Regions from separate parts of the Bradyrhizobium sp. FW305-F6 genome, predicted to be linked through region 1. Evidence: predicted binding sites of a transcription regulator. Region 1 holds the regulator's gene; the other holds the start of a gene.
What was found. Region 1 encodes LexA, which represses DNA repair genes until DNA is damaged. Its sites were predicted from a motif close to TGTTCNNNNTGTGTTCNG; they were not measured.

Region 1 (4,827 bases):
GCCGGTGCGCCCCGGCAGCTACGATTTCTCGCGCGACATGTTCTTCCAGGGCATCGGCGCCTCCGGCTTCGTGCTGGGGTCGATCACGGCGTCCACGCCGCCGGATGCCGGCGGATTGCGGCTGCGCTACACCGCCTTCATGCAGGGCCTGCGCGATGCGATCGACGCGCGCATCCGCGCAACGCTCGAAGGCGACAATCGCGCGATCGCGACCGCGCTGCTCACCGGCCGGCGCGATGCCATCACCGCGCCCGTCAACGATGCGATGTTCGTCTCGGGTCTCGGCCACGTGCTCTCGATTTCCGGTTATCACATGGCGGTCGTTGCCGGCGTCGTGTTCTTCGCGGTGCGCGCACTGCTGGCCTTGATCCCGGGGCTGGCGGCCGGCTTCGCCATCAAGAAATGGTCGGCGGCCGCGGCGCTGGTGGCGGCTGCGTTCTACCTATTGCTGTCTGGCGCGGAAGTCGCGACGCAAAGGTCGTTCTTCATGACGGCCGTGGTGCTGATCGCGGTGATGGTCGACCGCCGCGCCATCACGTTCCGCACCCTGGCAGTGGCCGCGCTTGTCGTGCTCGCGGTCGCGCCCGAAGCGCTGGTTCACCCGAGCTTCCAGATGTCGTTTGCGGCCACGCTCGGTCTCGTTGCCCTGGTGCAGATCGGCATGCCGAATCTGCTCGCATCGCCCGATCATTCCGCGACGGCGCGGATCGCGCTGTGGGGCGGCCGCGAGATCGCGGTGCTGTTCCTGGCCTCCTTGATCGCGGGGCTTGCGACCACGCCCTACGCCGCCTTCCACTTCCATCGCGTGACGCCCTACGGCGTGCTCGCCAATCTCGGCGCGATGCCGGTGGTCTCGGCGCTGGTGATGCCGGCCGGGCTTTTGGGACTGCTCGCCGCGCCCTTCGGGCTCGACGGCGTGTTCTGGTGGCTGATGGGGATCGGCATCGAGTGGATGGTCGCGGTCTCGCGCTGGGTGGCGGCGTTGCCGGGCGCGGTCGGCCGCATCCCCACGTTCGGGATCGCGCCGCTGATCGCGGCGAGCCTCGGCATCATCGTGATGGGGCTGTTGCGAACGCCCCTGCGCTGGTGCGGTGCCCTGGTGCTGCTGGTGTCCATCGCCTGGGGCTTGTCGGTTCGGCAGCCAGACGTCCTGATTGCCGGGGACGGTGCCAGCGTCGCCGTGCGGGGCAGGGACGGCCGACTGCATGTGATCCGCGCGAGCAAGGACAGCTTCCTGCTCAAGCAGTGGCTGGCGGCCGATGCCGATCCGCGCGATGCCGGCAGCACCTCGTTGGCCGACGGTGTGTCGTGTGACGAGGCCGGCTGCGTGACGCCGCTCGCGGACGGACGGCTGGTCGCGCTGTCCCTGCGCATCGACGCGCTGGCCGACGATTGCAGCCGCGCGGCGCTGGTGGTGACGGCGCGTCCCGCGCCGCCCGATTGCGCGGCGATGGTCGTCGACAGGCCGCGTCTTGCGAGCCAAGGCGCGCTGGCGTTGACGCAGCGTGGCGACGGCTTTGCCGTTCAGGCGGTGAGGGCGAGAGGCGCCAGTCGCCCCTGGCTGCCGGCAGGCGCCGGCGAAGGCGATTTCGACGGCAACCTTGCGCCGAGGACGGTCGCGCCGCGCAGCCGGGATGCAACGCCATCGGAGACCGACTTGCAGGCTGACGATTGAGGATCGATGCGGGGCGGCGGTCCGGCGAGACTGCGCAGGACGCAAACCATACCATCTCGCCGGCCTCGGCCGGCGATGGCATTTCAACTTCCGGCCCTCGACCGATCCGCCGGGGGCCTCGACCGATCAGCCGATCGGCTGGCGTGCGATCGGGGACCGCGTGTCGGCGACGATCTGCGGCTTGTGCTCGCGTTCGCCCACCGCCTGGGTCACTGGCAGTTGCAGCACGGTTGCGCGCTGGCCTTCGACGAGCTGTGTCACCAGCACGTATCTGCCGTCGGGGAATTCGATCGCATCGTGATGCCGATCGGGAATGTGCGGGTCGATCTTGCCGAACTTGCCGACGCGTGAGTTGACGGTGCGCGTCCAGATCCAGCGATTGTCGTAGCGGACGTTGTCGGCGAAGGCGAGCTCCGTTCCCGGCAGCAGGCAGACCGCGACGGAGAGATCGGCTGCGGAGGCGAAGCCGCGCGTCGAGGTGCCGCGGAAGGTTGTCGTGACGATCGTCTCGCCGACTTCGGCGGGGCGTGTCGCGACGGCATGCAGGCTATAGTCACACATCGGGTGCTCCTCATGCGAAGATGGCGACCCGCGTCTCTTCGAGGCGCAGGCCTCTCTCAGAGTGAGCCTGCGACGCTCTGCTTGGTTATGGGCAAATCTGCGGCTCGCGTCCGCAGCACGCGATCACATTATCTTTCTCGGCGCGATTAGGAACAAACTGCGCGTCGATGCATTCGGCAGCGCGGATCAGCGACGGCCGGCATCAACTCGGATGGTTGGCGCGAAATGACTGCACGCCTGCGCTTGCGAACCAGGAAGTCGCGCAGAAGGAGGGGCCGGACAGTCAGCGCAGAACCAGAGGGACCATCCAGCCGAAGCGGACGAAGCGTCCGCTCCAATCTTGGAGCGAGGGTGCCGGTCGAAAGCGCGCGGCGTGCTCGATAAGCTCAGTACTTTCGATAGAGCCCGATCAGCTTGCCCTGAATCTTCACGCGGTTCGGCGGCAGGATGCGCACCTCGTAGGCGGCATTGGCAGGCTCGAGCGCGATCGAGGCGCCGCGGCGGCGGAAGCGCTTGAGCGTGGCCTCCTCGTCGTCGATCAGCGCGACCACGATGTCGCCGGTATCGGCGCTCTCGTTGCGCTGGATCAGCGCCATGTCGCCGTCGAGGATGCCGGCCTCGACCATCGAATCGCCGCGCACCTCGAGCGCATAATGCTCGCCCGAGCCGAGCATGTCGGGCGGCACGCTGATGGTGTGGCTGCGGGTCTGCAACGCCTCGATGGGCGTGCCGGCCGCGATGCGACCCATCACCGGCACCGCTACGGGCCGTTCACCCTCGTCCGCGGGCGGGCTGGAGCTCGCGCGCACCTTGCCGAGATTGCCCTCGATGACGCTCGGGGTGAAGCCGCGGCGATTGCCGGCGGCGGCCTGGAGCTCGGGCAGCTTGATCACCTCGATGGCACGGGCGCGGTTGGGGAGGCGGCGGATGAAGCCGCGCTCCTCGAGCGCCGTGATCAGGCGATGAATGCCCGACTTCGAGCGCAGGTCGAGCGCATCCTTCATCTCGTCGAAGGACGGCGGCACGCCGCTTTCCTTCAGACGCTCGCTGATGAACCGCAGAAGCTCGTATTGTTTGCGCGTCAACATCTCGACCTAAGTCCCCCGGTTGATGTCGTTCGATTCCGAGACGATGAATTCGGCAATAAGCCGCTACATCCTCGAAACAAATCATGAACGGACCCTATATGTTCGATATGTGTTCCGCAACTGCTTAATTTACGGTGAACGGGGCGAGGCTCGCGGAATACGTGCGGGCCCGGAGCTCAGACCGGAAGCCGCAGCACCTCGCAAGGCGTGCCGGCCTCAGCCTTCGGCGCGAATGGTGCGCGCACGAGAAGTACCTGTGCCGCAGCGAGATTCGCAAGCAGCGAAGAGTCCTGATGATTGACGGGGACGGCGACGGGTGTGCCGTCCTCGCGCAGCTCCAGGCGTGCGCGCAGGTAATCCTCGCGCTGGTCGTTGGCACCGAGGTCGCGGCCCAGCACGGCGCGCTCTCTTTGATGACGAATGTTGGAGCGGCCCGACAGCGCACGAATCAGCGGCACCATGAACAGGAAGGCGCACACGTAGGATGAGACGGGATTGCCCGGCAGGCCGATCACGCGCATGGCGTCGAGCCGTCCGTGCATCATCGGCTTGCCCGGCCGAATCGCGATCTTCCAGAACGCCATCGCGATGCCTTCGTCTCTCAGCGCCTGCTGGACCAGGTCGTGGTCGCCGACCGACGCACCGCCGGTCGTGACCAGGATGTCGGCACCGCGCTCGCGGGCCCGGCGGATGCCCGCGGACGTGGATTCCAGCGTGTCGGCGGCAATGCCGAGGTCGATGGTCTCGGCGCCCTCGCTGCGCGCCAGCGCATGCAGGGCATAGCCGTTGGAATAGACGATCTGGCCGGGTCCCGGCCTGGTGCCGGGCGTCACGAGTTCGTCTCCGGTGGCGAGGATCGCGACCTTCGGACGACGGCAGACGGCAAGGTGCGGGTGGTTCATTGCGGCGGCGAGCGCGAGATCGCGCTCGGTGAGACGAGTTCCCTTGCGCAGCAGCACGTCGCCTTCAGCAAAGTCGACGCCGGCGGGGCGGATGTGCCTCCCGGGAATCGCGGCCTCCTTGATCGTGACGCCGCTGCCGTCCGCGACGGTGTCCTCCTGGATCACCACCGCGTCGGCGCCGTCGGGAATGACGCCCCCGGTGAAGATTCGCACGGCTTCGCCGGGGCCGACTGTTCCGGCGAACGGACGGCCGGCTGCGACCTCGCCGGTCACATTAAGCCTGGAATTGATCGTGGCTGCGTCGGCCGCGCGCACCGCGTAGCCGTCCATCGCCGACATCGCTTCGGGCGGTTGCGTGCGCCGCGCCGCGAGGTCGCGCGCGAGCACGCGATGGTAGGCCTGGTCGAGGGCAACCGTCTCTTCGGCCAGCGGCTCGGCATCGGCCAGCACCGCCGCGAGCGCGTCAGAAACCGGCATCAAGGCCACGGGTGAACTCCTGCTGAGCACATCGGCTATGGGGCCGCAGTGTTCTAGCCGAGGAGGCGCGTGAGGCAAAGCCGCCCGCGGAATGTCGTGCGTGATCTCGCTCGTGTGGAATGCA
Region 2 (4,827 bases), 1.5 Mb from region 1:
TTCTGCGGCAATGGCGATAGCGCCGGCTTGCATCACCCCGCCTACAATTTCGACGACGAGGCGATCGTCTACGGCACGTCCTACTGGGTGAAGCTGATCGAGGAGCAGCTTGCGGCGTCGTGAGCCGCACTGCCGTCTGATCAGGCGGCGCGCGCAGCTTTCCTCTGCAGGCCGGCGGCGATCTTCAGATCTTCGACGAAGCGCCGATATTCCAGCGCCCTGGCTTCGGGATCAGGCAGCCGCAGCAGATAGGACGGGTGCACGGTCACCAGCGCCTTGCGGCCTTCGGGAAGCTCGATGAGCCGTCCGCGGTTCTTCCCGATCGGGGTGATCTTGCCGAACACGCTTTGAGCGGCGGTTGCGCCCATCGCGACGATCAGTTCGGGCTGAAGCGCCGCAACTTCGCGCTCATACCACTGCCGGCAGGCCCGGATCTCGGGCGTGTTCGGCTTCTGGTGCAAGCGGATCTTTCCACGCGGCACGAATTTGAAGTGCTTCACCGCGTTGGTGACATAGACCTTCTTGCGGTCGACGCCTGCCTCCTCCAGCGCGCGGTCGAGCATCTGACCGGCAGGGCCGACGAAGGGATGGCCGGCGAGATCTTCCTTGTCGCCGGGCTGCTCGCCGACCAGCATGATGTTTGCGGACTTCGGGCCCTCGCCAAATACGGTCTGCGTCGCGTCCTTGTAGAGATGGCAGGCGCGGCAATGCGCGGCTTCCTCACGCAGCGCTTCGAGATCGCTAACGGCAGACTTGCGTGGCATCGGGGCCTCCGGCCGCTTCTGAGGCTTGTGCGGATCGCTTGCGGCATTGGCGATCATGGCACCGGTCATGCGCTCGGCGTCCTCGATCAAGGGCTTAATGATCGAAGCCTCGGGCAGGTTCCTCCAGTATTTCTTCGGCATCTCGGCCTGCATCGCCTTCACCTTGAGCCGGGCGGGGTTGAAGATGCTGGCGTAGTAGCGCCGCCAGGTTTCCTCCAGCCGGTCTTCGCCCGGCGCCTTGCTCTTGCTGACGCCCTGCGTGAACGAAAGCGCGTGGCCGTCCCAATGCGCGCAGAGGTCCGGCGTCAGGATCGACCAGGGCATGTCGGCAAAACGTTTTGCGAAGAACGGGGCTGCGAGCTCGACGATGTGATGCTCCGGCTCGAACCAGGCGACGTAATGCGCCTCGCGTTCCCTGCCGATCTCACGGAAGCGCACGAAGGCATGCATCTTGTGCTCGTCGCGATGGACCGCTTTTGCCATGGAAGTGACCTGCGCGACATCGGGGTTGGTCGCGACCTCGATAAGGTCGCTATTGTCCTTCAGCCGGAACAGCAGGCGATAGAGGATCGCAAAGCGTTCGCCATCGCGGTGCAAGATGGCGGCCTTGGCGAGCTCGACGAATTTGCCTGGTACGTTGAAGGTGCCCTCGTTCACCTCGAGGATCGGAGACGGCGAGGGCGGTGCGAACAAATCCGCTTCGCCGCCGTGCACGGTCCAGGTGACATCCGCTGGATCCACGTGATGAAGCACGAGACTTCGCGCGGCTCTGCGCCAGCCGTCGAAATCGGTTTCGGTGTCGAGCGTGATGTACTGCATCAGAAGCCAAATCCCAGTTGCGTTGCCTTCGGCTTGAACCGTTCGATGAGACCGGCGGCATCGAGGCGATGCGGCGAGGGACGGTGGTCGCTGAGGACGATGAAGGGCAGCGCCTTGCGCTGGGGCACGTGCAGCCGCGTGAGATCGGCCGCGCGGATCGTGGTGGTGCGCCGCGCCGCGATGATGCGTTCGACCGCCTTGGTGCCGAAGCCCGGCACGCGCAGCAGCTCCTCGCGGCTGGCGCGGTTGACGTCGAGCGGAAAGCGGTCGCGGTGACGCAGCGCCCAGGCGAGCTTGGGATCGATGTCGAGCGGCAGCATCGCGCTGTCGTCGACGATCTCCGCAACGTCGAAGCCGTAGAACCGCATCAGCCAGTCGGCCTGGTAGAGCCGGTGCTCGCGCAGCAGCGGCGGCTGCACCAGCGGCAAGGCGCGGCTGGCATCGGGGATCGGGCTGAAGGCAGAATAATAGACGCGCCGCAGCTTGTACGAGCCGTAGAGATTGGCACTGGTGTGCAGGATGGTGTGGTCGTTCGCGCTGTCCGCGCCGACGATCATCTGCGTGCTCTGTCCAGCCGGCGCGAAGCGCTGCGGCTTGGCCTTGGTCTTCGTCGCGCGGTTCTCCTCGGCCTCGTCCAGCTTCAGCCGCAGCCGCCCCATGGTGCGGCGGATCGCGCGGACGTCCTTCTCTGGCGCGAATTGCTGCAGGCTCGTTTCCTCAGGCATCTCGATGTTGATGGAGAGGCGGTCGGCATATTTGCCGGCCTCCGCGATCAGCGCGTCGTCGGCTTCGGGAATGGTCTTCAGGTGGATGTAGCCGCGGAAATGATGTTCCTCGCGCAGCTTGCGCGCGACGCTCACCACCTGCTCCATGGTGTAGTCGGGGCTGCGGATGATACCGGAAGAGAGAAACAGGCCCTCGATGTAATTGCGCCGGTAGAAGTCGAGCGTCAGCTTGACCACCTCGTCGATGGTGAAGCGGGCGCGCGGCACGTTCGAGGAGGCGCGGTTGACGCAATAGAGGCAGTCGTAATTGCAGGCGTTGGTCAGCAGCACCTTGAGTAGCGAGATGCAGCGTCCGTCCGGCGCATAGGAATGGCAGATGCCCATGCCTGGCGCGGTCGAGCCCATGCCCTTGCGGTCGCTGGAATCCCGCTTCTCGGTGCCGCTGGAGGCGCAGGAGGCGTCGTACTTGGCGGCATCCGCCAGGATCTCCAGCTTGCGTTGCACGTCCATATTTGAATCCCTTTGATTCCGCTCATGAATCCGAAGTCGCGCCAATTCGATTGACTCTTCGGATGCCGTTAGCTTTATATTAGAACATATCATGAACAAATGAGCCAGCCGCAGGTTCTTCTTTTTGAGAATCTCGGCAATCACTTCTGAGGAGCGGCGAAGCATGAGCGGCGCACGTATGAGCGCGCTTGCGATCCTGCGCGGCCAGATCGAGCGCATCGAGACTGCGGAGGTCGTGCATCAGCACGATCGCGCCGCGCTCGGCCATCACGAGGCCGATGGCGCGCTGAAGGGCGGGCTTGCGCGTGCGGCGGTCCATGAGGTGTTTTGCGAGGGGCGCCAGGGCGCGGCCGCGACGGGTTTCGTCATGGGTCTCGCGAGGCTCGTCTCGGCACGCAAACCGCTGCTGTGGGTTCGGCAGGATTTTTCGGAAGTGGAAACCGGCGCGCTGTCGATGAACGGTCTCGCCGAGCTCGGCCTCGATCCGCGCCGCGTGGTGACGGTGCGCGCTGCCGATGTCGAGAGCGCGCTGCGCACCTCGGCCGATGCGCTCGCCTGCGATGCGCTCGGTGCCGTCGTGCTCGAGCTCTGGGGCGATGTCAGGCAGTTCGATCTGGTGGCGAGCCGCAAGCTGACGCTGGCCGCACAAGGCTCCGGCGTCACCGGCCTGATGCTGCGGATGGCCGCGCAGCCGCTGCCCTCGACCGCGGAAACGCGATGGATGCTGCGCGCGGCGCATTCGCCGCCGGGTGCCGCATGGGATGTCTGGGGCACGCCGCGCTTCGATGCCGAGCTGTTGCGCAATCGTCATGGCCCGTGCGGCCGGTGGATCATGGAATGGAATTGTGATGAGTGCCAGTTCAGCGAGCCGTCGACGTATTCTCAGCCTGTGGCTGCCGCGCCTGCCCATCGACCGGATTCAGCGGTTCTTCAGCAGCGCCGGACTGGGTAAGAGCAACAATGAGCCCAGCATCGTCGTCATCAAGGACAACAATGCGCTGGTGATCCATGCGCTGGACGAGGCCGCGGAGCGTCTCGGCCTGTATATCGGCCAGCCGCTCGCCAATGCGCGGGCGATGTGCCCAGACTTGCGCGTGTTCGACGCCGACCTCGTGGCCGATGCGAAGACGCTTAGTGATATCGCCGACTGGTGCGACCGCTTCACGCCGCTGGTGGCGCTGGATCCGCCGCACGGGCTGTTCCTGGATATCACCGGCTGCGCGCATCTGTTCGGCGGCGAGGCCACGCTGCTCACGACGCTGGTCCGGGCGCTGGCCCGCCAGGGCTTTGCCGTCGGCGCGGCGATCGCGAGCACTTCGGTCTGTGCGCGCACGCTGACGCGGCAGGCCTCAGGCAGCATCGTTGCGGATGGCGGGGAGGCGGCGGCGATCGGCGCATTTCCGGTGTCCGCGCTCGGCGCGGGCGAGGCCATCACCACCGGCTTGCGCCGCGCCGGCCTGAAGACCATCGGCGATGTCGCCGCGCGCGCGCCGGGCGAGATCACCGCCCGGTTCGGTGCGCGGTTCTCCACGCTGCTCGCGCATGCGCTGGGGCAGGGCGATGCGCCGATCAGCCCGCGCAAGCCGCTGCCCGATTACATCGTGGAGAAGCGCTTCGCCGAGCCGATCGCGACCGACACAATGATCGCAATGACGCTGTCGCGCCTGGCGGACACGTTGATTGCCTCGATGGAGAAACAGGGCAAGGGCGCACGCCGGCTGGAAGCCGCCTTCTTCCGCACCGACGGCGTGGTGCGTACGATCACGGTCGAGACCGGGCGTCCCGTGACGCGTAGCGCGGTGATCGACCGCCTGTTCCGCGAGCGGCTCGATGCGCTCGCCGATCCCCTCGATCCCGGCTTCGGCTTCGACATGGTGCGATTGTCGGCGAGCCGCACCGAGATCGTGGTGCAGGAGCAGCGCGATCTCGACGCCCACGTCCATGACAATGACGAGCTTGCCGCGCTGATCGACCGCATCGCCGCCCGCATCGGCGGCAAGCGCGTCGTC

Region 2: a site for LexA is predicted at 2,899-2,916, ahead of AC3WLX_RS07230 (ImuA family protein). Genes of this name have one in related genera too.

Annotation. Positions count from the first base shown of each region.
Region 1 is NZ_JBYSYD010000001.1:22,030-26,856, forward strand. It holds gene AC3WLX_RS00110 (ComEC/Rec2 family competence protein) at 1-1,675, shown strand, start outside; gene AC3WLX_RS00115 (hypothetical protein) at 1,802-2,236, opposite strand; gene lexA (transcriptional repressor LexA) at 2,623-3,324, opposite strand; gene AC3WLX_RS00125 (molybdopterin molybdotransferase MoeA) at 3,501-4,712, opposite strand.
Region 2 is NZ_JBYSYD010000001.1:1,504,802-1,509,628, reverse strand. It holds gene AC3WLX_RS07245 (M20 aminoacylase family protein) at 1-123, shown strand, start outside; gene AC3WLX_RS07240 (UdgX family uracil-DNA binding protein) at 141-1,583, opposite strand; gene AC3WLX_RS07235 (putative DNA modification/repair radical SAM protein) at 1,583-2,818, opposite strand; gene AC3WLX_RS07230 (ImuA family protein) at 2,982-3,770, shown strand; gene AC3WLX_RS07225 (Y-family DNA polymerase) at 3,667-4,827, shown strand, end outside.